Regions from separate parts of the Methylobacterium sp. NPDC080182 genome, predicted to be linked through region 2. Evidence: predicted binding sites of a transcription regulator. Region 2 holds the regulator's gene; each other region holds the start of a gene.
What was found. The regulator LexA, encoded in region 2, represses DNA repair genes until DNA is damaged. The targets are predictions, from matches to a motif close to TGTTCNNNNTGTGTTCNG.
Positions count from the first base shown of each region.

Region 1 (7,141 bases), on a different contig from region 2:
CCGCCGAGACGGCGTTCGGCCCGGGCCAGCTCCTGTTCTTCGAGAAGGGCACGGTCCACGCGATGCCGGCGCTCGAGCCCGGGGACCCGGTGGTGTTCCTGTCGATCGACACGCCCCGGCGGGCGCCGACCGACATCGTCTTCGTGAACCCGGAGGACGGGACGCCCGCCACCTTCATGGCGCGCAACGCCGAGGCGTGAGGGGTCACACCCGCAGGGACCGGCCGGCCGCCGCCACGCCGAGGAGCAGCGCCGCCACGATCAGCAGGGACGCGGGCAGGCCGAGCGCCTGCGCGGCGAAGCCGATCAGCGCGGGCCCCGCCAGCACCCCGGCATAGCCCAGCGTCGTCACCGCCGGCACCGCCACGCGCGCGGGCATCGCGGTCTGGCGCCCCGCCGCCGTGAACAGGACCGGGACGATGTTGGCGCAGCCCGCCCCGACCAGGGCGTAGCCGGCGAGCGCCGCCTCCCAGGCCGGGATGACGACCGAGAGCGCGAGGCCGGCCGCCGCCAGCAGGCCGCCGAGGATCACCACGGGCCGCCGGCCGAGGCGGGCCACGATCGCATCCCCGCCGAGCCGGCCGGCCGTCATGGTGACCGAGAAGGAAGCGTAGCCGAGCGCCGCCCAGGCCGGATCGAGCCCGCGCTGCTGGATCAGGAACACCGCGCTCCAGTCGAGGGCCGAGCCCTCGGTCAGGAACACCACGAAGCAGAGCAGGCCCAGCACCAGCACCGGGCCGCGGGGCAGCGCGAAGGCGGGCCCGCCGCTTCCCCCTGTCCCGCCGGCCGGAAGGATGCCCGGCCAGGCGGCCGCGAACAGGGCCACGATGCCGGCGACCAGGATCAGCACGCTCCAGCCGGCGCCCAGGCCGGTGCCCATCAGGACGCTGGCCAGCAGCGCCCCCAGGATGCAGCCGAGGCTGTAGAGACCGTGGAAGCCCGACATCATCGGGCGCCCGGCGGCGCGCTCCACCGCGACGGCCTGCAGGTTCATGACGCAGTCCACCGCCCCCATCCCGGCCCCGAACAGCAGCAGCGCCCCGGTGAGCGGCACGAGCCCGGAGGCCAGGGCCAGGACCGGCAGGGCCAGGCCGATCGCGAGCGTCCCGGCGAGCAGGACCGGCCGGTATCCCAGCCGCGCGGCCGCCGCCCCGGCGCTCGGCATCGCCAGGAGCGAGCCGACGCCGAAGGTGAGGAGCAGCAGGCCGAGCCCGGCCGCGTCGAGGCCGGCGCGGTCCTTCACCAGCGGCACCAGGGGCGCCCAGGTGGCGTTGGCGATGCCCACGATCAGGAACAGCAGCCGCGTGGACAGCCTCTGCCGGGCCGCGGTCCGGTCGTCGGCCCCGGGGATGGCGACCGGAGCGGTCAGGTCGAGCGCTGGCATCGATACGGGTCGGGATGTGGATCTGAGGGCAGGATTCGGCGACGTGGATCTCAGCCCCCGCGGTGCAACACCGAAGGTGGGCCAAGGTTTGGCGAAACCCGAGGTTTGGCGGATCCCGAGGTTTGGCGGATCCCGAAATTTGGCGAATCAAGGTACGGCGAACCTGGGGCCGCCGGACTCTGATCGCGGCCGTTGGCTGCACCGCGTCGTCCCGCGCAGCGGAGGGAGCCCGGCGCGCGCCTCGTCCGTGTGGCGCCATCGGGGCCGCCGCGCTGCGCCCGCGGAGACGGCGGCGCGTTCACCGAGCGGTTGCCGACGTACGCGTTTCGTTCTAGCAAGGGCGGCGCATGACGGGCCTGCGTCCCGCCGGCCGCATCTTGCCGTGAGCCCCCTCGGGCTCGACATGAGGCCGGTGCGGCGGCTGGCCCGCGCGCGAAATCCGACTCTGACCGCGTCGACGCCTCGAAAGACCGCCGCCCTCATGGCCAAAGCCCAAGCTGGAAGTCGTGTCGCAAGCCGCGCCGGCGCCGCCAAAGCCGCTCCCAAGACGCCCCTCAAGGCAGCCTCGACGAAGGCAGCCCTGCCCAAACCGGCCCGCGCGAAGGGCGAAGCGCCCGCGGCCCGGACCGAAGCCGCCATCGACGCCAAGCTGGAGGCCCTGTTCGACGCCGCGCCGGCCCCCGTCGAGGACCGGCGGGTCATCGCGATCCGCGGCGCCCGGGAGCACAATCTCAAGAACGTCGACCTGACCATCCCGCGGGACAAGCTCGTGGTCTTCACCGGGCTCTCGGGCTCGGGCAAGTCGTCGCTCGCCTTCGACACGATCTACGCCGAGGGGCAGCGCCGCTACGTCGAGTCGCTCTCGGCCTACGCCCGCCAGTTCCTGGAGATGATGTCCAAGCCCGACGTCGACCAGATCGACGGGCTGTCGCCGGCGATCTCGATCGAGCAGAAGACCACCTCGAAGAACCCCCGCTCGACCGTGGGGACGGTGACCGAGATCTACGACTACATGCGCCTGCTCTGGGCGCGGGTCGGCATCCCCTACTCGCCGGCCACCGGCCTGCCGATCGAGAGCCAGACCGTCCAGCAGATGGTCGACCGGGTGCTGGAGCTGCCGGAGAAGACCCGGCTCTACCTGCTCGCGCCCGTGGTCCGCGGGCGGAAGGGCGAGTACCGCAAGGAGATCGCCGAATATCAGAAGAAAGGCTTCCAGCGGCTGCGCGTGAACGGCGAATACTACGCCATCGACGATGTGCCCAAGCTCGACAAGAAGTTCAAGCACGACATCGACGTGGTGGTCGACCGGATCGTGGTCCGGGCCGATATCGGCTCGCGGCTCGCCGAATCCTTCGAGACCGCGCTGGAACTCGCCGACGGCGTCGCCGAGATCGTGTTCGCCGACGCCCCCGAGGGCGAGGCGCCGCGGACCGTCACCTTCTCGTCGCGCTTCGCCTGCCCGGTCTCGGGCTTCACCATCGCGGAGATCGAGCCGCGGCTGTTCTCGTTCAACAACCCGTTCGGCGCCTGCCCGACCTGCAGCGGCATCGGCCACGAGATGCGGATCGATCCCGAGCTGGTGATCTCCGACCCTGGCTTAAGCCTGAAGCGCGGCGCGGTCGGCCCCTGGGCGAAGTCGACCTCGCCCTATTACGGCCAGACGCTGGAGGCGCTCGCCGAGCATTTCGGCTTCAAGACGGGCGTCCCCTGGCAGAGCCTGTCGGAGACGGCCCGCGCCATCGTGCTCTACGGATCGGGCAAGCAGGCGGTGCGCTTCGCCTACGACGACGGCTTGCGCAAGTACACGGTCAACAAGCCCTTCGAGGGCGTGATCCCGAACCTGGAGCGCCGCTACAAGGAGAGCGACTCGGACGCCGTGCGGGAGGAGATCGGGCGCTTCATGAGCGAGACGCCCTGCGCCGCCTGCGGCGGCAAGCGGCTGAAGCCCGAGGCTCTGGCCGTGAAGGTCGCCATGGCGGACATCGCCGACGTGACCGCCCTCTCGGTCTCCGAGGCGCACCGGTGGTTCTCGGACCTGCCCGGGAAGCTGACCGCGAAGCAGAACGAGATCGCGGTCCGGATCCTGAAAGAGATCCGCGACCGGCTGAGCTTCCTGGTGGATGTCGGCCTGGAATACCTGACGCTCGCCCGCGGCTCCGGCTCGCTCTCGGGCGGCGAGAGCCAGCGCATCCGCCTCGCCTCGCAGATCGGCTCCGGCCTGACCGGCGTGCTCTACGTGCTGGACGAGCCCTCGATCGGCCTGCACCAGCGCGACAACGAGCGGCTGCTCGGCACGCTCAAGCGCCTGCGCGACCTCGGCAACTCGGTGATCGTGGTCGAGCACGACGAGGACGCGATCCTGCAGGCCGATTACGTGGTCGATGTCGGCCCGGGCGCCGGCATCCACGGCGGCGAGATCATCGCGCAGGGCACCCCCGCGGAGGTGCTGGCGAACCCCGCCTCGCTTACCGCCAAGTATCTCACGGGCGCGATGGCGGTGCGCACCCCGACCGCCCGCCGCAAGGGCCGGAAGGGCAAGCTCGGCCTGTTCGGCGCGCGGGGCAACAATCTCAAGGACGTGGACGTCGAGATCCCGCTCGGCACCTTCACGTGCATCACCGGCGTCTCGGGGGGCGGCAAGTCCACCCTGGTGATCGACACCCTCTACAAGGCCATCGCCAAGAAGCTGAACGGCGCCCTGGAGCACCCGGCCCCCTACGGGCGGCTGGAGGGGCTGGAGCACCTCGACAAGGTCATCGACATCGACCAGTCGCCGATCGGCCGCACGCCGCGCTCGAACCCCGCCACCTATATCGGCGCCTTCACGCCGATCCGCGACTGGTTCGCGGGCCTCCCCGAGGCCAAGGCGCGGGGCTACCAGCCCGGGCGCTTCTCGTTCAACGTCAAGGGCGGGCGCTGCGAGGCCTGCTCGGGCGACGGCGTCATCAAGATCGAGATGCACTTCCTGCCGGACGTCTACGTCACCTGCGACGTCTGCAAGGGCAAGCGCTACGACCGCGAGACCCTGGAGGTGAAGTACCGGGGCAAGTCCATCGCCGACGTGCTCGACTCCACCGTCGAGGAGGCGGCCGAGCTGTTCAAGGCGGTGCCGGCGATCCGCGACAAGCTCGAGACCCTGAAGCGGGTCGGCCTGCACTACGTCCATGTCGGCCAGCAGGCCACCACCCTGTCGGGGGGCGAGGCGCAGCGCGTGAAGCTCTCCAAGGAGCTGTCGAAGCGCGCCACCGGCCGCACCCTCTACATCCTCGACGAGCCGACCACCGGCCTGCACTTCCACGACGTCGCCAAGCTCATGGAGGTGCTCCACGAGCTGGTCGACCAGGGCAACACCGTGGTGGTGATCGAGCACAACCTCGAAGTGATCAAGACCGCCGACTGGGTGATCGACATGGGTCCCGAGGGCGGCGACGGCGGCGGCCGGGTGGTGGCGCAGGGCACGCCGGAAGAGATCGCCCGCGCCAAGGCCAGCCATACTGGCCGGTTCCTGCGCGAGGTGCTGGAGCGGCGGCCCGCCTCACCCGCGAGCCGCGGCCGCGCCGCGGAGTAGCGCGGCGGCGGAGGGGGGCGGACCTTCCGGGGGCGGGCATCACACGCACCGGCGTCCGTGCCGGACGCGCCCCCGCCCCCGCCCCTGCAGTGCGGGCGCGGGTCCGACGCGACGGATCACCCGCTCCCGGGCCGGCGCGGCAGTTTCTGCCGGGTCTCGGCCGGACCCCGCGCCCGCGGACGGTGATTCGAGCGGCCGGATCCGGCTCCGGACCCGCCGCCGACCGGCTCGGAGCCGGATCCCGGCCCGCGCGTCCGGACCGGCGGCCTGCCCGATCACCTTCCCGCCTTTGCCGGATTCTCCCGCGGCCCGGGCCGGCAACAGCTTGACCGTTCAACGATATTTTGCCGAAACCGCGATCCGAGCAGGGTCTGTGGACAGTGTTGCATCGCCGCAAAAATGCGGCTTTTGCGCAACGGTTCGGCCGGTTGTGGCGTTTCGGCGAGCATTCCACTGTCTTTCCGCAGGTCTCTGTAGAATAGTCGCAGACGTTGAGACGGGCAGGCTCCGTGGGGGCGCTCGGCAGGTCCGAAGCCGGCAGCCGCGATAGGCGAGCAGACCGGCAGGGAAGTGCCGAATGCGGGACGGACGCCGTATGACCTTGGGAAGGAATGAGAAAATGATGAAGAACTGGCTCGCGGCCGGCACGGTCGCGCTCACGGTCGGCATGACCTCGACGATCGCGCAGGCGCAGACCACGACGGTTCCCGGTGAGCAGGTCGGCCTCGCCGTCGGCGCGCCGCTGCCGGAAGGCCTCTACGCGATCAACACGTTCACCTATCGCCGCACCGACGCGCCGAACTCGCCCGACACGGCCGTCAACATCCCGGTCCTGGTCTGGTCGACCCCGTTCGTGCCGTTCGGCGGCCGCGTCGAGCTGCTCGTGGCGCCCCCGACCGTGTTCGCCTTCACCCGCAACCCGGCGGGCGTGCGCAACAAGGACATCTCGATCAACGTCGGCACCTTCGTCGGCGGCATCTGGGCCTTCGACCTCGGCAACAACTTCGGCGTCAGCTTGCTCGGCGGCGCCTACCTGAACGACCTGAACGGCGACCGCGGCTCGATCATCACCGCGAACGGCACGACGGCCACCCCGGTCCTGCCGCAGCTCTCCTCCAACACCTACCGCTTCGGCATCGCCGGCAGCTACACGGGTGACGGCTGGAACATCACCGCCAACCTGACCGCCAACATCTACGACTCGCCCGGCCGCTTCCCCGGCCAGGTCGGCGCCGCCATCGGCCCGATCCGCCTGTCGGACGCCCTGAACTTCGACCTCACGGCGACCAAGAAGTTCGGCAACTTCGAGATCGGCCCGATCGCCTACGGCACCTACAACTTCGACATCAGCCAGGCCAGCGCCGCGGCCGGGAACCGTGGCCGGTTCGCCCTCGGCGGTCTCATCGGCTACGACTTCAAGATCTTCACCGTCCAGGCCTACGTTGCCCGCGACGTCGTGACCGGCGCGCAGTACACCAACGCGTTCGGCCGCACCCGCGACAACTACTCCACCGACGGCTGGATCCGGTTCATCGTGCCGCTCTACTCGCCGGCCCCGGCCGCCGCGCCGGTCCCGGCGCCGCTGGTCCGCAAGTACTGAGATCCTTCCGAGACACCGGGCTCCCCGCCGCCGCGCGGCGGGGGCTCCCGGATCTCCGACAGGCCGTCCTCCGGGACGGCGCGCCGCCCGGCTCCGCCGGGCGGTTTTTCTTTGTGCCGGTGCCGCGGCGGGCCGCAGCCGGCCGCCCCGGGCGGGCCCGTGCCACGGGTCGCAGCCGGCCGCGGGTGACGCGGGCGGCGCGGACATCCTATGGTGTGCCGATGGCGCGGCTCCGGGGCCGACCGGAGCGCAGGCGGACGAGCCGAAGGATTGTCATGGCGACGCAGGGCGAGTGGAAGATCCCCGCGCAGGCCCAGCCCAGGCCCGCGGATTACGGCTACGACCTCGACCGGGCGCTCTCCGCGGTCCTGGCCCTGTCGGCGCGGATCCCGGACAGCGCGTTCACGGCCGAGACGCTCGGCACCGAGCGCGCCGGCAACGGCGTGGTGATCCGCGAGGACGGGCTGGTGCTCACCATCGGCTACCTCGTCACCGAGGCCGAGAGCGTCTGGCTCACCACCCGGGACGGCCGCTCGGTGCCCGGCCACGTCCTCGGCTTCGACGCCGCCACGGGCTTCGGCCTGGTCCAG
Region 1 covers NZ_JBNNWO010000023.1:54,175-61,315, forward strand. The annotation lists gene ACQKQD_RS29395 (cupin domain-containing protein) at 1-200, shown strand, start outside; gene ACQKQD_RS29400 (MFS transporter) at 205-1,383, opposite strand; gene uvrA (excinuclease ABC subunit UvrA) at 1,865-4,951, shown strand; gene ACQKQD_RS29410 (transporter) at 5,571-6,551, shown strand; gene ACQKQD_RS29415 (S1C family serine protease) at 6,827-7,141, shown strand, end outside.
Region 1: uvrA (excinuclease ABC subunit UvrA) is a predicted target of LexA. The motif match lies at 1,700-1,717, and genes of this name have one in related genera.

Region 2 (7,141 bases):
CGACCGTCGAGCCGATCATCGCCAGCGCCTACCGGACCGCGCTGGCGGAGCGGCGCAAGTCGTTCATCCAGCAGAACGGCTGGTCGGCCTCCTGCTACACCGACCCGGGCAGCAGCACGATGCGCACCCTGTGCTCGGTGGGGCGTATCCCGCCGGGTTAGGCGCCCTTGACCGGGCGAACCGTCGGCGGAATCCTCGATCTCCGTCGACTCGGCCCTGGCTGCCCATGACGACTCTCAAGACCCCGCCCATCCACAGGACCGATCCCCATCGGGGCTTCCGGGACTTCATCGAGACGCGCCCCGATGAGGAGAAGTGGGAGCTCATCGAGGGCCAGATCGTGATGCAGGCCCGGCCGAGCCTCATCCATCAGGTCGTGGTCGTGAATTTCCAGCGCCTGCTGAACGCGGCTCTGGAGCGGTCGGGCTCGTCGTGGATCGCCATCCACGATCCCGCCATCGACCTCAGGCCGTTCCTCACGGGACACACCTACGTCCCGGATGTCGCGGTCATCGATGCGGCGACCATCGAGCCCGACCAGAACGTGGTCGAGGGCTGTTACCTCGCCGCCGAGATCCTCTCGCCGAGCGATCACCGGAAGCTGCCCGGTACGCACCGGACGAAGATCGACGTCAAGCGCGCGGGCTACGAGGCGTTGCCGCTCTGTCAGGCCGTGCTTCTGATCGAGCAGAGGAGCTGCGCACTGTCTCTTTCCGTGCGCAGCGGTGAGACTTGGACCCGCACCCGCCTCACCGGGGATGATCGTCTGGCGCTCCCCGTCTTCGGCCTCGAGTGTGCCGTGGCCGATCTCTACGCACGCACGCCCGTGGGGCGTGCGTCGGGACCGGGTTGACCCACAAACCATCGAAGGAACCGGGCTGGCCCCCTCCTTGCCAGCGCAGCGAAGCGATCCAGGCGGCGCCACGGTCACCGAACGCGCGCTGCCCCGACGCGCTTCGCCGCGCGATGACGGGGCGGCGTGCCCCGCCGAGCGGCCGCTCAGTATTCGATCACGCCGTCGAGCGCGTAGTGCTTCACGGTCTTCCGGTTGGCGATCAGCTCGTCGACCGTGGGCTCGCCCTTGAGGGCGCGGGCGATGGCGAGTTTCGTGGCCTCGTAGTTGGTCCGGTAGAGGTCCTTCTGGTCGAGGTTGTCGTCCTCGGCGCAGCGCTGATCGAGCCAGATCATGATGATCATGCACAGCTCGTCGAGCCCGTCCTTCGGCAGGATGCCCTCGATGATGCAGTCCACGATCGCGTCGCCGGTGGCGGCCTGGACCACGCCGCCGAGGAGCTCGGCATACTCGGCCGTGTGGATCGTGACCTTGGTGGTCATCATCGTGGCCGGGCGCACGAGCTGGTTGAGGTCGCGCACCACGAACATCCGCGTGTGGCCCTGGACCTGCCCCATCATCGACGCGAAGGCCTGACCGACCGGGCCGCGCACCGAGCCGATCAGCACCTCCGGCATGGCGTCGGTGTACTGGCCCTCGGCCGCCAGCACCGTGGCCTCGCCCGTGCGGAACCAGATCTCTTGCATGTTCGAACTCCACCTGATCGGAGCCCGCGGGAGACATCATCGGCGGCCTCGCGTCAATCGCCCCGAAGCCGGCCCCCATCCCGGCCGCCCCTGCCCTCGCCCGCGCCGCGGCGCGGGCGCAGCCCCGTGCCGCCCCGTGTCGCCGCGATGCGGCCGCCGGCATCCGCGACGGCGCGCATCTTCACCCCTGCGCGGCCTGTGGCCTTGAGGAACGCGGACAGGCGAGGCAGGGAAGACCGGAGCGTGGCTCCGGGAGCGGTCCCGGGCCTGGCCGTTCCGGTGGGCGCGCGGCGCCGTGCCGGGCATGCGGGAGGAACACGATGGCGGAGAGCACGGACCGGGGCTCCGGCTGGAGCCTTCAGGCGAGCGCCGTGCCCGACGGGGTGCGCCTGGAACTCGCCATCGCCGACCTCGGCGGTGCGCCGGTCACCGCCGCGATCGTGCTCGACCGGACGGAGGCCCGGGCCTTCGCCCGCGCCCTGCTGGCCGCCGCCGGCGACGCCGCGGAGCGGACCTTCCCGAAGCCGGGCGCCTGAGGACGCGCCGCCGGCCGGTCAGCGCACGCCGAGGCCCGGATTGCGGCCCGGCAGGCGGGGGACCACGGTGCCGCGCTTCTCGATCGGCGCGTCGCAGGCGTAGGCGAACTCGGTCTTCAGCGGATCGAACACGGTCTCGCCGGTGATCCGGCAATCCTCGCGCACGGTCTCGTCGAGATAGGCCCGGGCGGCGGTGCGGAAGCGCTTCACCCGGGTGGCGCCCGGCTCCGGATCGATCCGGACCTCGCTCAGGTTGCAGCCGGTATACTCGCGCAGTGCGTTGGACACGATCAGCATCCGGCGCAGCTGCCGGTTGTCGTAGACCTCGTAGGGCTCCTTGCAGCCGATCGTGACGACCTGGGGAGTGAGCGCCACGTAGTTCCGCGAGATGTAGGAGAATCCGGTGGTGCAGCCGGCGAGGCCGAGGGCGGCGAGGCCGAGGGGCAGCAGAGCTGCGGGTCGTCGCATCCTCGTCATTCCAAGAGGGTCCCAGCCCGCACCCCGGATCCGCCGCCTTCCCGGCGGGGCGCCGCGATGCATTGAAACGGCTCCGCTTGCGCCGTCAATGCGTTTCTCGACCTTACTCCCGCGGGCGCGCCCGCGGCGCGCCGGGCCGAGCGGTGCCGCTCTTGCGGAACACTTGCGGAACGTTTAACCTGTTCGTGATTTGTTTCGGAGACCGTCACGTGGCGGTCCGCCAAGCCGCGAGTCCCCCGTCGATGCTCACGCGCAAGCAGCTGGACCTCCTGCGATTCATCCAGAGCCGGATGCAGGAATGCGGTGTCCCGCCGTCGTTCGACGAGATGAAAGATGCCCTCGATCTCAAGTCGAAATCCGGCATCCACCGGCTGATCACGGCGCTCGAGGAGCGCGGCTTCCTCCGGCGCCTCCCGAATCGGGCGCGCGCCATCGAGGTGATCCGGATCCCCGAGAGCCTGACCCAGGCCGCTCCGGCGGCTCAGGCCCCCGCCGAGCCGCGCCGCTTCACGCCGAGCGTGGTCGAGGGCGGTAAGTCCAAGCAGCCGTCGGCCCCGGCGAGCACGCGGATGATCGACGAGTCCGGCCGCGCCATCTCGATCCCGGTCATGGGCCGGATCGCGGCCGGTACGCCCGTCTCGGCGATCCAGAACCAGAGCCACGCCATCACCCTGTCGCCGGACTTCGTGGCCGGCGGCGAGCACTACGCCCTCGAGGTGCGCGGCGACTCGATGGTCGAGGCGGGCATCCTGGACGGCGACCTCGTGGTCATCCGCAAGCAGGAGACGGCCAATACCGGCGACATCATCGTGGCGCTGATCGACGACGAGGAGGCCACGCTCAAGCGCCTGCGCCGCCGCGGCTCGTCGATCGCCCTCGAGGCCGCCAACCCGGCCTACGAGACCCGCGTGCTCGGGCCCGACCGGGTCCGGATCCAGGGCCGCCTCGTGAGCCTCGTCCGCCGCTACTGAAGCGGCTCGGCCGGCGCGTCGCCGGGGGCGAGGTCTCCGCCCGGCGCGGCGTCGGCCTCCGGCGTCGCGGCGACCCCGTCCTCCGCGGGGCGGTCGCCCGGCTCTGCGGTGACCGGCCGCGGCGGTCCCGGCCCGCGCCCGGCGGCTGGCTGCCAGGGCACGGCGCGGCCGTCGTCCCGGGCGTAGCGCGCGGCGAAGCCGTCGCCGTCGGTCCGGAGGGCCACGGCCCCGCGGGCGGCGAGGACGCGCCGGTCGATCACCAGCGGCCCCGTGCAGGTGGGCGGCGCCGCGAGGCCCGTGATCAGCACCGCGGCGCGGGCGCAATCCTCCGGGAAGGCCCGCCGGTCCCGGACCAGGGCGACCGCCCGCCCGTCCGGCAGCCGGGCGGTGCAGCCGAGCCGGTCGCAGCGCCCGCTGCCCGACCGGACGATCAGCGCCGCGGGCCGCCGCCCGTCGCCGTCCGCCTTCAGCCACTGCTCGAGGACGAAGCCCGAAGGGCTGCCGAGGGCCGCGAGCCGCCCGTCCGGGCCCCGCACCGCGGCCCCCGCGCCCTGCCGGTCGACGTAGAGGTCGTAGTGGTCGGGCCGGGCCGCGAGGACGAGCCCGAGCAGGACCGGCGGCACGGCGAGCCAGCGCAGGCGCGAGGCCGGCAGCGTCCCCAGCAGTAGGCCGGCGGTCAGCAGGGCCAGCGCCCCGGCGCCGAAGGCCGGCAGCACCAGGACCGCCCGCTCGAACCCGGCGATCCAGTCCGAGATCGCCAGCATCCCGGCCACCGCCTGCCCCATCAGCCACCAGACCGGCCGGTCGAGGGCGAAGGGATAGGCGAGGCAGCCGATCACCGCGGCGGGCATCACCACCAGGGAGACGAGCGGCAGGGTCAGGGCGTTGCCGACGAGGCCGAAGGGCTGGACCGTCTGGAAGTGGTAGGTGGCGAAGGGGGCCGTCGCGACCTGTGCCACCAGGGTCGTGGCCAGGGTCCCGGTGATCGCCGACAGGCCGGTCCCGACGAGCCGCCCGATCCGCCCGGCCCCCGGGCGCACGAGCAGCCGCCCGTCGATCAGCCGCGCGCAGGCGATCAGCCCGGCCACGGCGCCGAAGGACATCTGGAAGCTCGGGCCGAGCAGGCCCTCCGGCTCCCGGGCGAGCGCGATCAGCGCCGCGAGGGCGAGGTTGCGCATCGACAGGGCCGGCCGGTCCACCAGGATCGCGCCCAGCATGATCAGGGTCATGATCAGCGAGCGCTCGGCCGCGATGTCCCAGCCCGAGAAGGCGCAGTAGGCGGTGACGCCGACCATGGCGAAGCCGGCCGCGATCTTCTTGATCGGCCAGAGGAGCGCGCAGAGCGGCACCGCGGCGAGGAGCGCCCGCACCAGCCAGAACACCACGCCGGCGGCCAGCACCATGTGGAGGCCCGAGATCGACACCACGTGGTAGATGCCGGCGGCGCGGAGCGCGTCGTTGGTGGCCGGCCCGATGAGGCCGCGCTTGCCCGTCACCAGGGCCGCCGCCACCGCACCCGCTTGGCCGCCGGCGGCCTCCGCGATCCGGCGCGTCAGCCCGTTGCGCGCCGCGTCGAGCGCAGCGGCGAGCCGCAGGGCCAGCGGCGGCGACCCGGACGGTTCCCGGACGGTGACGGTGCCGATCAGCGAGCCCACCGCGCCGATCCCCTGGAAATAGGCGTCCCGGGCGAAGTCGTAGCCGCCGGGCCGGGCCGCCTCCGGGGGCGGCAGCAGCCGGGCCGTGGCGGCGACGCCGTCCCCGGGACGCGGGATCGGCGTCTTCCGGAACGAGACCCGGACCCGGGCGGGCCGCGCCTCCGGCGCGAGGCCGGCGAAGCTCTCCACCCGGATCACCAGCCGGGCGCCGACCTCGCGCTCGTCCAGGGCCTCGACCGTTCCGACGAGCGGGCCGATCGTGGTGCGGGTGAGGATCGGTGCGGCGACCTGCGAGACCCGCCAGGTCGCCGCCGCGAAGCCGAGGAACGCGGCCGCCACCGCGAGCGCCGCCGCCAGGGCCGCCGGCCGCGCGCCGAGGACGGGGACCGGCGCCAGCGCGAGGGCGGCCGCGATCAGGGGGGCGGCGAGGCTCGGCGCGCCGTCGGCCGCCGCGAAGTAGACCAGGATCCCGCCGCCGAAGGCCACCGCCAGCCAGGGGAACAGCCGGCGCTGCTCGGCCTCGCGGGCGAGGCCGGCGACGACCCAGTCGCGGAGCGCCGGGAGGGCGGCCAGGAGGGCGGCGGGAAGGGCTCGGGCGCGCGGGCCGATCAGCGCGACCGCGCCGTCCGCCCGCCTCGCGCCGATCCGCCGCATCGCCGCCGCCCCGCTCCGCGCGACCTGTCGTCGGGGCCGGGCGATTCTGCGGGCGATTCTTAACGCATCCGCCGGCCCGTGCTACAGCGGGTTCTTCGTGCTACGGGCGCCCTGTCGAGCCCCTCGCCGCTCCGCCGCCCCTTCGCCGTCCGTCGCGCCCCGTCCGCGACCAGCCCCGGAACATACCGGACCGATGTCCTCAGCCGTCGTCACGCGCTTTGCCCCCTCGCCCACGGGTTACCTGCATATCGGCGGGGCCCGCACGGCCTTGTTCAACTGGCTCTACGCCCGCCACACCGGCGGCACGATGCTGCTGCGCATCGAGGACACCGACCGCGAGCGCTCCACCAAGGGGGCGATCGACGCGATCCTCGACGGCCTCTCCTGGCTCGGCCTCGACTGGGACGGCGACGTGGTCTTCCAGTTCGCCCGCGCCGAGCGCCACCGCGCGGTCGCCGAGGAGCTGCTGGCCGCGGGCCGCGCCTATCACTGCTACGCCACCGCCGAGGAGCTCACGCAGATGCGCGAGACCGCCCGCGCGGAGGGGCGCGCCCCGCGCTACGACGGCCGCTGGCGCGACCGCGACCCGTCCGAGGCCCCCGCCGGGGTCAAGCCGGTGATCCGCCTGCGCGCCCCGACCGAGGGCGAGACCGTGGTCGAGGACGCCGTCCAGGGCCGCGTGACCTGGGCCAACAAGGACCTCGACGACCTCGTCCTGCTGCGCTCGGACGGGACGCCGACCTACATGCTCGCCGTCGTGGTCGACGACCACGACATGGGCGTCACGCAGATCATCCGCGGCGACGACCACCTCACCAACGCGGCGCGCCAGAGCCAGATCTTCTCGGCCCTCGGCTGGGACATCCCGAGGATGGCGCATATTCCGCTGATCCACGGGGCGGACGGGGCCAAGCTCTCGAAGCGCCACGGCGCGCTCGGCGTCGAGGCCTACCGCGATCTCGGCTACCTGCCGGCGGCCCTGCGCAACTACCTCGTGCGGCTCGGCTGGAGCCACGGCGACCAGGAGGTCTTCTCCACCGACGAGATGGTCGCGGCCTTCGACCTCGGCGCGGTCGGGCGCTCCGCGGCGCGGTTCGACTTCGCCAAGCTCGCCAACCTCAACGGCCTCTACATCCGCACCAGCGCCGATTCCGACCTCGTCGCGGCGATCGAGACCATCCTGCCCAACGTCGGGCCGGAGCGCGGCCTGTCGGCGCCGCTGCGGCCCGATCTCAAGGACAAGCTCGTCCAGGCCATGCCGGGCCTGAAGGAGCGGGCCAAGACGCTGATCGAGCTCCTCGACAGCGCC
Region 2 covers NZ_JBNNWO010000003.1:297,848-304,988, reverse strand. The annotation lists gene ACQKQD_RS07500 (hypothetical protein) at 1-161, shown strand, start outside; gene ACQKQD_RS07495 (Uma2 family endonuclease) at 227-853, shown strand; gene fae (formaldehyde-activating enzyme) at 1,000-1,539, opposite strand; gene ACQKQD_RS07485 (hypothetical protein) at 1,860-2,075, shown strand; gene ACQKQD_RS07480 (hypothetical protein) at 2,094-2,543, opposite strand; gene lexA (transcriptional repressor LexA) at 2,795-3,523, shown strand; gene ACQKQD_RS07470 (ComEC/Rec2 family competence protein) at 3,517-5,832, opposite strand; gene gltX (glutamate--tRNA ligase) at 6,026-7,141, shown strand, end outside.

Region 3 (7,141 bases), on a different contig from region 2:
CGGTCCTGTCGACGACTTGGTCCCTACTTGGCGTAGGCGTAGGCCGTCGCGGCGGATGCGACCGGTCCGGTGACGCCGTTGAAGGCGGTGAGGACCTTCTGGACCTCGGTGAAGGGGGCGTTCGACACGTAGATCAGGTCGCGGTTGCGCATCCGGAACGCCTGGGACACGAACAGGCTGTTGGGGTCGCGCATGTCGATCCGGTAGACCACCGGCACCAGAGGCGTGCCCAGAAGCTTCGAGCCGGGGCTGAGCCGGCGCACGACGCTGGCCGGCTCGAACCGGAAGATGAACGTCCCGGCCGGGTCGGCGGCGAAGTCCGACAGGCCGCGCGCCTTGGCCAGCGCCTGCGCCAGCGTGATGCCGTCGGCCTGGAACGGCAGCTCGGTGCTGTTGCCCAGCGCGCCCACCGCGATGAAGGTCTGCGGGTCGCGCACCAGCGTCAGCACGTCGTTGGGCCGCAGGTAGATGTTCTCCCTGGGGTTCGACACCACCGTGGTCAGCGGCACGGTCGCGGTCACCGGCCCGCGCGAGAGCCGCACGAAGGTCTCGTTGACCGGCGCGCGGTTGCCGCCGGCGGCGGCGATGACGTCGAGGATGCGGTCGCCGTGGCCCGAGAGCGGCAGGCGGGCGCCGGCGGCGCCCTCGCCGGTGACGGTGACGGCCTGGGAGATCGGGCGGGTGACCGAGACCAGCACCTGGGGCTGGATGGCCTTGCCGGCGAGCTCGTTCTCGATGAGCGCCTGGACGTCCTGGGTGCGGCGGCCGGCGACCTTGATGCGGCCGGCATAGGGCACCGAGATGGCGCCGTCGCGCCCGACGGGCTGCTCGGGGATGAGGGCGGACTTGGATCCGGCGGAGAAGCGGTCGGCGACGAGGGGTCCGGAGAACAGGCCGCCGGATCCGGCTTCCCAGACGGAGACCGAGACCATGTCGCCGATGCCGATCACCGGCTCGGAGGAGGGGCGATGGTCGCCGAAGGAGGCGAGCAGGCTGTCGAGGGGGCGGCCGCGCAGGGCCTCGACCACGGAGGGGGTGACGTCGATGATCTCGTAGCGGGCAAGGATCCCGCCGTCGGCCGTGGCGACCTCGGCCCCGGCCTGGATCGCGCTCGCCGTCGGACCCGCCGCGGGCAGGTACGTGCAGCCCGACATCGCCGTGACGGCGAGCAGGACGAGGGGAAGTTTGCGCATCCAGATGTTGCCCATCGGTATTGCCGAGCCCGTGCCTAGCCCATAGCGGCCCAGGTGTCCGTAGCGGGTGAGCCACACTCCGCCCGCCACGACCGAGACTGCTAAGTCATCCTCGTTAAGCACAGCTTTTTCGGGGCACAGGGACGACGAATGCCGGGCGCAGCGCGCGCTGCTGAAATATCGGGACACAAATCCGGGCGCTGTCGACGGTAACGGGTCGCCCCATCGACTCCAGGGCCGCACGGCCCCGGCGCGATCCGCTCACTGACCCTGGGTCACCGCCGCGGTGATGTCGCCGTAGACGGCGCTGACGCGGGACACGTAGTAGCGGATGCTGCCGACCGCGACGAGGAAGATCAGGCCCCCGAGCAGGGCGTACTCGGTCGCGGTGGATCCGCGGACGTCGCGGGCGAAGCGCGCGGCCGCGACAGGGATCCGATCCGTCAGGGCGGCCGCCGCCCGGGATCGCACCGCGCGCCGCCCCGCCCCGTCGCCGCCCGGCTCATCCATAGTCGAACGCGCCTTCCCGTCCCGCCGTCCGCGTGGCCTCACGCGCTCGGAAGGCTGTTACCGGCCCGCGCTTGCCGCCGGCTTAACGAAGTGTCTGAAACAGGGCATCGGGCTGATTCCGGGCGGGATATGCACCGCGCCGCGCGGCGGGCGCGCCCGGCGAGGGCGCGCCCGCGACGGCTCAGGCGTGGCCGGCCTTGTGGCGCAGGTCGTCGATCCGCTTGGAGGCCTCGGCCTTGTCGAGGTCGGGATCGAACGCCTTCGGCTCCTTCGCCTCCTCGGAGAGCGTCTTCAGGTAGGAGGCCTGCGCGCCGGTCATCGGCTCGCCGCCGGTGGTCCACTGGTCCGGATCCTTGATCTGGTTCGACACGTCCTTCGGGTCGGTCTTGGGGTTCTCCGGCGCGTTCTGGTGCGCATCCTGGCGCGCTCCGGAATCCCGATCGGCCTTCGACGTCGCCTTCGCGGTGGTGGCAGCCATGCGACTCATGTTCCCTAAATGTTCGCGTTCTGGGTCGTCAACGCGGCCCGCGCCGCGACGGTTCCTGCCGACACGGCGGCAACGTCGGGCGCGGCGATCTTCCCTTCCGCGCGCGCGCTCCGCATGATCGTGACGCGCGGCGCCCCGGCGCGCCTCGGAGCCACGGTGGTCCGGATGACGTCCCAATCAGACTCGCCATTCGATGCCGGGACGGCCGCTCAGGTGCTCGTGGTCATGGGCGTCTCGGGGTCCGGGAAGAGCACCGTGGCGGCGCTGATCGCCGAGAAGCTCGGCTGGATCTTCGTGGACGGCGACAGCTTCCACGCGCCGGAGCACGTGGCGAAGATGCACGCGGGCCACGCCCTCGACGACGCGGACCGCGCGCCGTGGCTAGCCCGGATCGCGACTTGGATCCAGCAGCGCCTCGACGCCGGCGAGTCCGGCGTGGTGGTCTGCTCGGCGCTCCGGCGCGCGTACCGGGACGTCCTCACCCGGGGCAGCCGGCGGGTCCGCATCGTCTACCTCGACGGCGACAAGGCTCTGATCGCGCGGCGTCTCGCGGAACGCCAGGGTCACTTCATGTCGCCGCATCTCCTGGACAGCCAGTTCGCGACCCTCGAGGTCCCGGGCCCCGACGAGCACCCGATCACCGTCGGGATCCTCGAGCCGCCCGAGGCGATTGCCGACCGGGTCGTGGCGGAACTCGCCACCGCGGCGCGCCGGGATCCGGGTGGAGAGTGACGCGATGACTGCAGGAACCGGCAAGGCCGCGGGGATCGCCCTGGTGATCTCGGACGTCGACGGCACCCTGGTCACCGGGGACAAGCGCCTGACGGCAGCGACGGTGGCGGCCGTCCGCCGCCTGCGCGCGGCCGGGATCGGCTTCAGCATCGCCTCGGCGCGGCCGCCGATCGGGCTGCGGAGCCTCGTGGCGGAGCTCGGCCTCGACCTGCCGATGGGGGCCTTCAACGGCGCGAGCGTCGTCCGGCCGGACCTGTCGATCATCGAGGAGCGGACCATCCCGGAGCCGGCGGCCCGGGCGGCCCTCGACCGGCTCCTGGCCGAGGGGCTGGACGTCTGGGTCTTCGCCGACGGCGCGTGGTGCCTGCGCGACCCGGACGGTCCCTACACCGACCTGGAGCGCCGCACGATCGACGCGGAGCCCCGGGTCGTGCCGGATCTCGGAACGCTCATGGGTACGGCCGCCAAGATCGTCGGCGTCAGCCGCGACCACGCCCATCTCGCGGCCTGCGAGACGCGAATCGCGGCGGCGCTGGCCGGCCGGGCCACCGTCCACCGCTCGCAGAAGTACTATCTCGACGTGACGCCGCCCGATCTCGACAAGGGTCGCTTCGTCGCCTGGATGAGCGCGCATCTCGCCATCCCGCGCGAGCGGATCGCCACGTTCGGCGATGCCGGGAACGATCGCCCGATGTTCGCGCAGAGCGGCTACTCCGTGGCGATGGGCAATGCCGAGGCGAGCGTCCAGGCGGCGGCCAGCGCGGTCACGGACAGCAACGACGCCGACGGGTTCGCCCGCGCGGTCGAGCGCTTCATCCTTCCCTGACCGGCTCCCCAGACCGGCCGACCGCGTCCGCGCGCCGCCCTGTGGCGCGCGGATCACAAGCACGCCCGTCGCCCCGGCCGCCCACAGGCTGCCGAACGGGGGCCGCTTTCCGGCCTCATTTCCCCGTGACCTAGCTTGACTACAGAACAAGCAGCACCGGGTCTCGGAATGCATCGCCTCATCCTGGCCGCCGTCCTCGCGGTCGCGCCCGCCGCCGCCTTCGGGCAGGGCGCGCGCGACAATATCGACGCGTTGATCGAGCAGCAGGCGAAGGCGAACGGCGTTCCGGCGAGCTTCGTGCACGCCGTGGTCAAGCGCGAGAGCAACTACAATCCGCGGGCGAAGGGCGGCAGCGCCCTGGGTCTCATGCAGATCAAGCACGCGACCGCGCGCGGCATGGGCTACACCGGCGACGCCGCCGGCCTGTACGATCCGGAGACCAACCTGCGCTATGGCGTGGCCTATCTGGCGGGCGCCTACCGCACGGCCAAGGGCAACGTCGCCCAGGCCTACCAGTACTACAACCGCGGCTACTACTACGCCGCCAAGCGCCAGGGCATCTCCACCGAGGTCGCCTCGGTGGTCGCCCCCGTGGCGGCGTCGGCCAGCGCCCTCGCGAGCCTGTTCGGCGGCGGCGTCGCCGACTCCAAACCCAACCCCGCGGCCGCCCTGGCCTACGCGCCGACGGCCGCCGCCGTGGCGGAGGTTCCGACCGAGACCGTCGAGGTGCCGCTGCCGCCGCGTCGGCCCGCCGCCCTGGCCGGCGCCGCGGTCGAACTCGCCAGCCTCTCCATCGACCCGGCCGCAGGCGCGACCCCGGCCGCCCCGCAGGCCGCCTCGGTTCCCGCCGTGGAGGTGCCGCTGCCGCCGCGCCGACCCACCGCACTCGGGAGCGCGGAGGCCTCGCCGGCGCAGATAGCGGAACTCCGGCTCTCGCCGCAGCCCGCGGCGGCCGCCACCCCGATGACCCCCGCGGCCGCTTCGGCACCGGCCACCGAGGCGGCAGTCGAGGCGGTCGAGGTGCCGCTGCCGCCGCGCCGTCCGTCGCTCCAGATGCTCGCCGCCGCGACGCCGCGGCGCGCTCCGGCCGCCGCGCCGGTGCGCGAGGCCACGGCCCTGCCGGTCGAGTAGCGCGCCCTCTCCGGCGCGGGTGCAGACCGCCGATCGCCCGCCCGGCCGGGCCTTCTGCCCACACAAGGATCATGCCCAAGGCTTGACCATCGGGTCGATCCGCAACACATAGGCGCCACGCCAGCAACGTGGTTGGATCGTTACGGTACGGACCGGCGCCGCGAGATAGCGGCCGTACGCGGGTGGCGCACGACGGATCTCAGGGCAGGAAACGCCGGTCTACACGCGCACGTTCTCAGGCAGCTTCCTGTCTGGCGGAACGCCATAGCGCAATGGATCTCGAAGCGGCAGGCATGCAGGGCACGGACTCTGCTTTCGAGCTGGCAGGAAAGCGGACGGCGCCATGACCGGCGTGGAACAGGAATCTCTCTTTCTCACGGACCTCGGGCGACGCGTCAGGCACGCGCGCACCGTGCGCGGGCTGTCGCGCAAGGTTCTATCGCAGACCTCGGGCCTGTCCGAGCGCTACATCGCGCAGCTAGAGGGCGGCCAGGGCAACGTCTCGATCATCCTGCTGCGGCGGGTGGCGAACGCCATGGGTGTGCGGCTGGACGACCTGATCACCGGCAACGACGCGCTGCCCGACTGGCCCGTGGTGCGCGACCTCCTCGCCCAGGCGAGCCCGGCCCAGATCGTCGCCGCCAAGGAGGCCCTGTCCGGCGGTAGTCGGCCCGAATCGAGCAACCGGCCGCGTGTGGCGTTGACCGGACTGCGCGGCGCCGGCAAGTCGACCCTCGGCAAGCTCGCGGCCGAGCGCCTCGGCTGGACCTTCGTGGAGCTCAACGCCGAGATCGAGCGGGAGAACGCCCTCTCGGTCCAGGAGATCTTCGCGATCTACGGCCAGGAAGGCTACCGCCGGCTCGAGCAGGCGGCCTTGCGGCGCCTGACCGAGCATCCCGGGCCGCTGATCCTCGCGACGAGCGGCGGCATCGTCGCGGAACCGCTGACCTACGATCTGCTCCTCCAGGCGTTCTACACCATCTGGCTGCGCGCCCGGCCGGAGGAGCATATGAGCCGCGTCCGCGAGCAGGGACACCTCGCCACGACGGGCGACCACGCCTCCGCGATGCAGGAGCTGCGCGCCGTGCTGGCGAGCCGCGAGCCGCTCTACGCCCGGGCCCCGGCGACGGTGGACACCTCCAACATCCCTGTCCAGACGATGCTGGACCGCCTGACGGCGGCGATCGAGGCGCGGTTCGGGCAGGGCGTGCCGCTGGCGGACTGACCCGCCCGCGTTCGCTGACAGCCATGCGACCGATGCGACCCCCGGGCCGCGCCGGCCCTTGATCGCCGCGGTGCAGCGCACCACGCTAGGGCAGTACCCGCGGTCCGTCGCCGCCGCTGCCGTCTCTCCGGGCGGGACAACCACCCCGCTCGAGCGGGCGCTGAACCGGCCCCGCCCTACGCGCGACCGGCAGACCCTGCGAAGTCCCGGACATGAGCATCCGACTATGAGCGCCAGTCCTGCCTTCACTCACCCATCGCATGACCTCGCGGTCGTCGACCCGGTCTGGTCGCGGTTGCGGGACGAGGCGGAGGATGTCCTGCGGACCGAGCCGCAGCTCGCCTCCTTCATCGTCGCCACCATCCTGAACCACACCACGCTGGAAGGCGCGGTCTCCCACCGGGTCGCGGCGCGGCTCGGGCACCCGTCGCTCCCGGCCGAACTCGTCGCCCACGCCTTCCACGAGGCGATCACGGTCGATCCCGAAATCGGCCAGGCGTTCCGCGCCGATATTGGCGCGGTGATCGACCGGGATCCGGCGACGCTCCGGGCCCTCGAACCGGTCCTGTACTTCAAGGGCTTCCACGCCCTGCAGGCCTACCGCCTCGCCCACCATGTCTGGAACCGCGGTCGGCGCGACCTCGCCCTCTACCTCCAGAGCCGGGTCTCGGAGGTGTTCCAGTGCGACATCCATCCGGCGGCGCGGATCGGTCGGGGCGTCTTCCTCGACCACGCCACCGGCCTCGTGGTCGGGTCGACCGCGGTGATCGAGGACGACGTGTCGATCCTCCACGCCGTGACCCTGGGCGGCACCGGCAAGCAGCGCGGCGACCGCCACCCCAAGATCCGCCGCGGCGTGATGATCGGCGCCGGCGCCAAGATCCTGGGCAACATCGAGGTCGGGGCCTGCGCCCGGGTGGCGGCGGGCTCGGTGGTGCTGCGGCCGGTACCGCCGAACACGACGGTCGTCGGCGTGCCGGCGCGCGTGGTCGGCACCGCCGGCTGCGACGATCCGGCCCGGGCGATGGACCAGCTCG
Region 3 covers NZ_JBNNWO010000027.1:33,044-40,184, reverse strand. The annotation lists gene ACQKQD_RS30625 (polysaccharide biosynthesis/export family protein) at 24-1,193, opposite strand; gene ACQKQD_RS30620 (hypothetical protein) at 1,455-1,703, opposite strand; gene ACQKQD_RS30615 (DUF3072 domain-containing protein) at 1,885-2,181, opposite strand; gene ACQKQD_RS30610 (gluconokinase) at 2,356-2,922, shown strand; gene ACQKQD_RS30605 (Cof-type HAD-IIB family hydrolase) at 2,927-3,748, shown strand; gene ACQKQD_RS30600 (lytic transglycosylase domain-containing protein) at 3,917-4,879, shown strand; gene ACQKQD_RS30595 (helix-turn-helix transcriptional regulator) at 5,223-6,104, shown strand; gene cysE (serine O-acetyltransferase) at 6,331-7,141, shown strand, end outside.
Region 3: ACQKQD_RS30615 (DUF3072 domain-containing protein) is a predicted target of LexA. The motif match lies at 2,190-2,207, and genes of this name have one in related genera.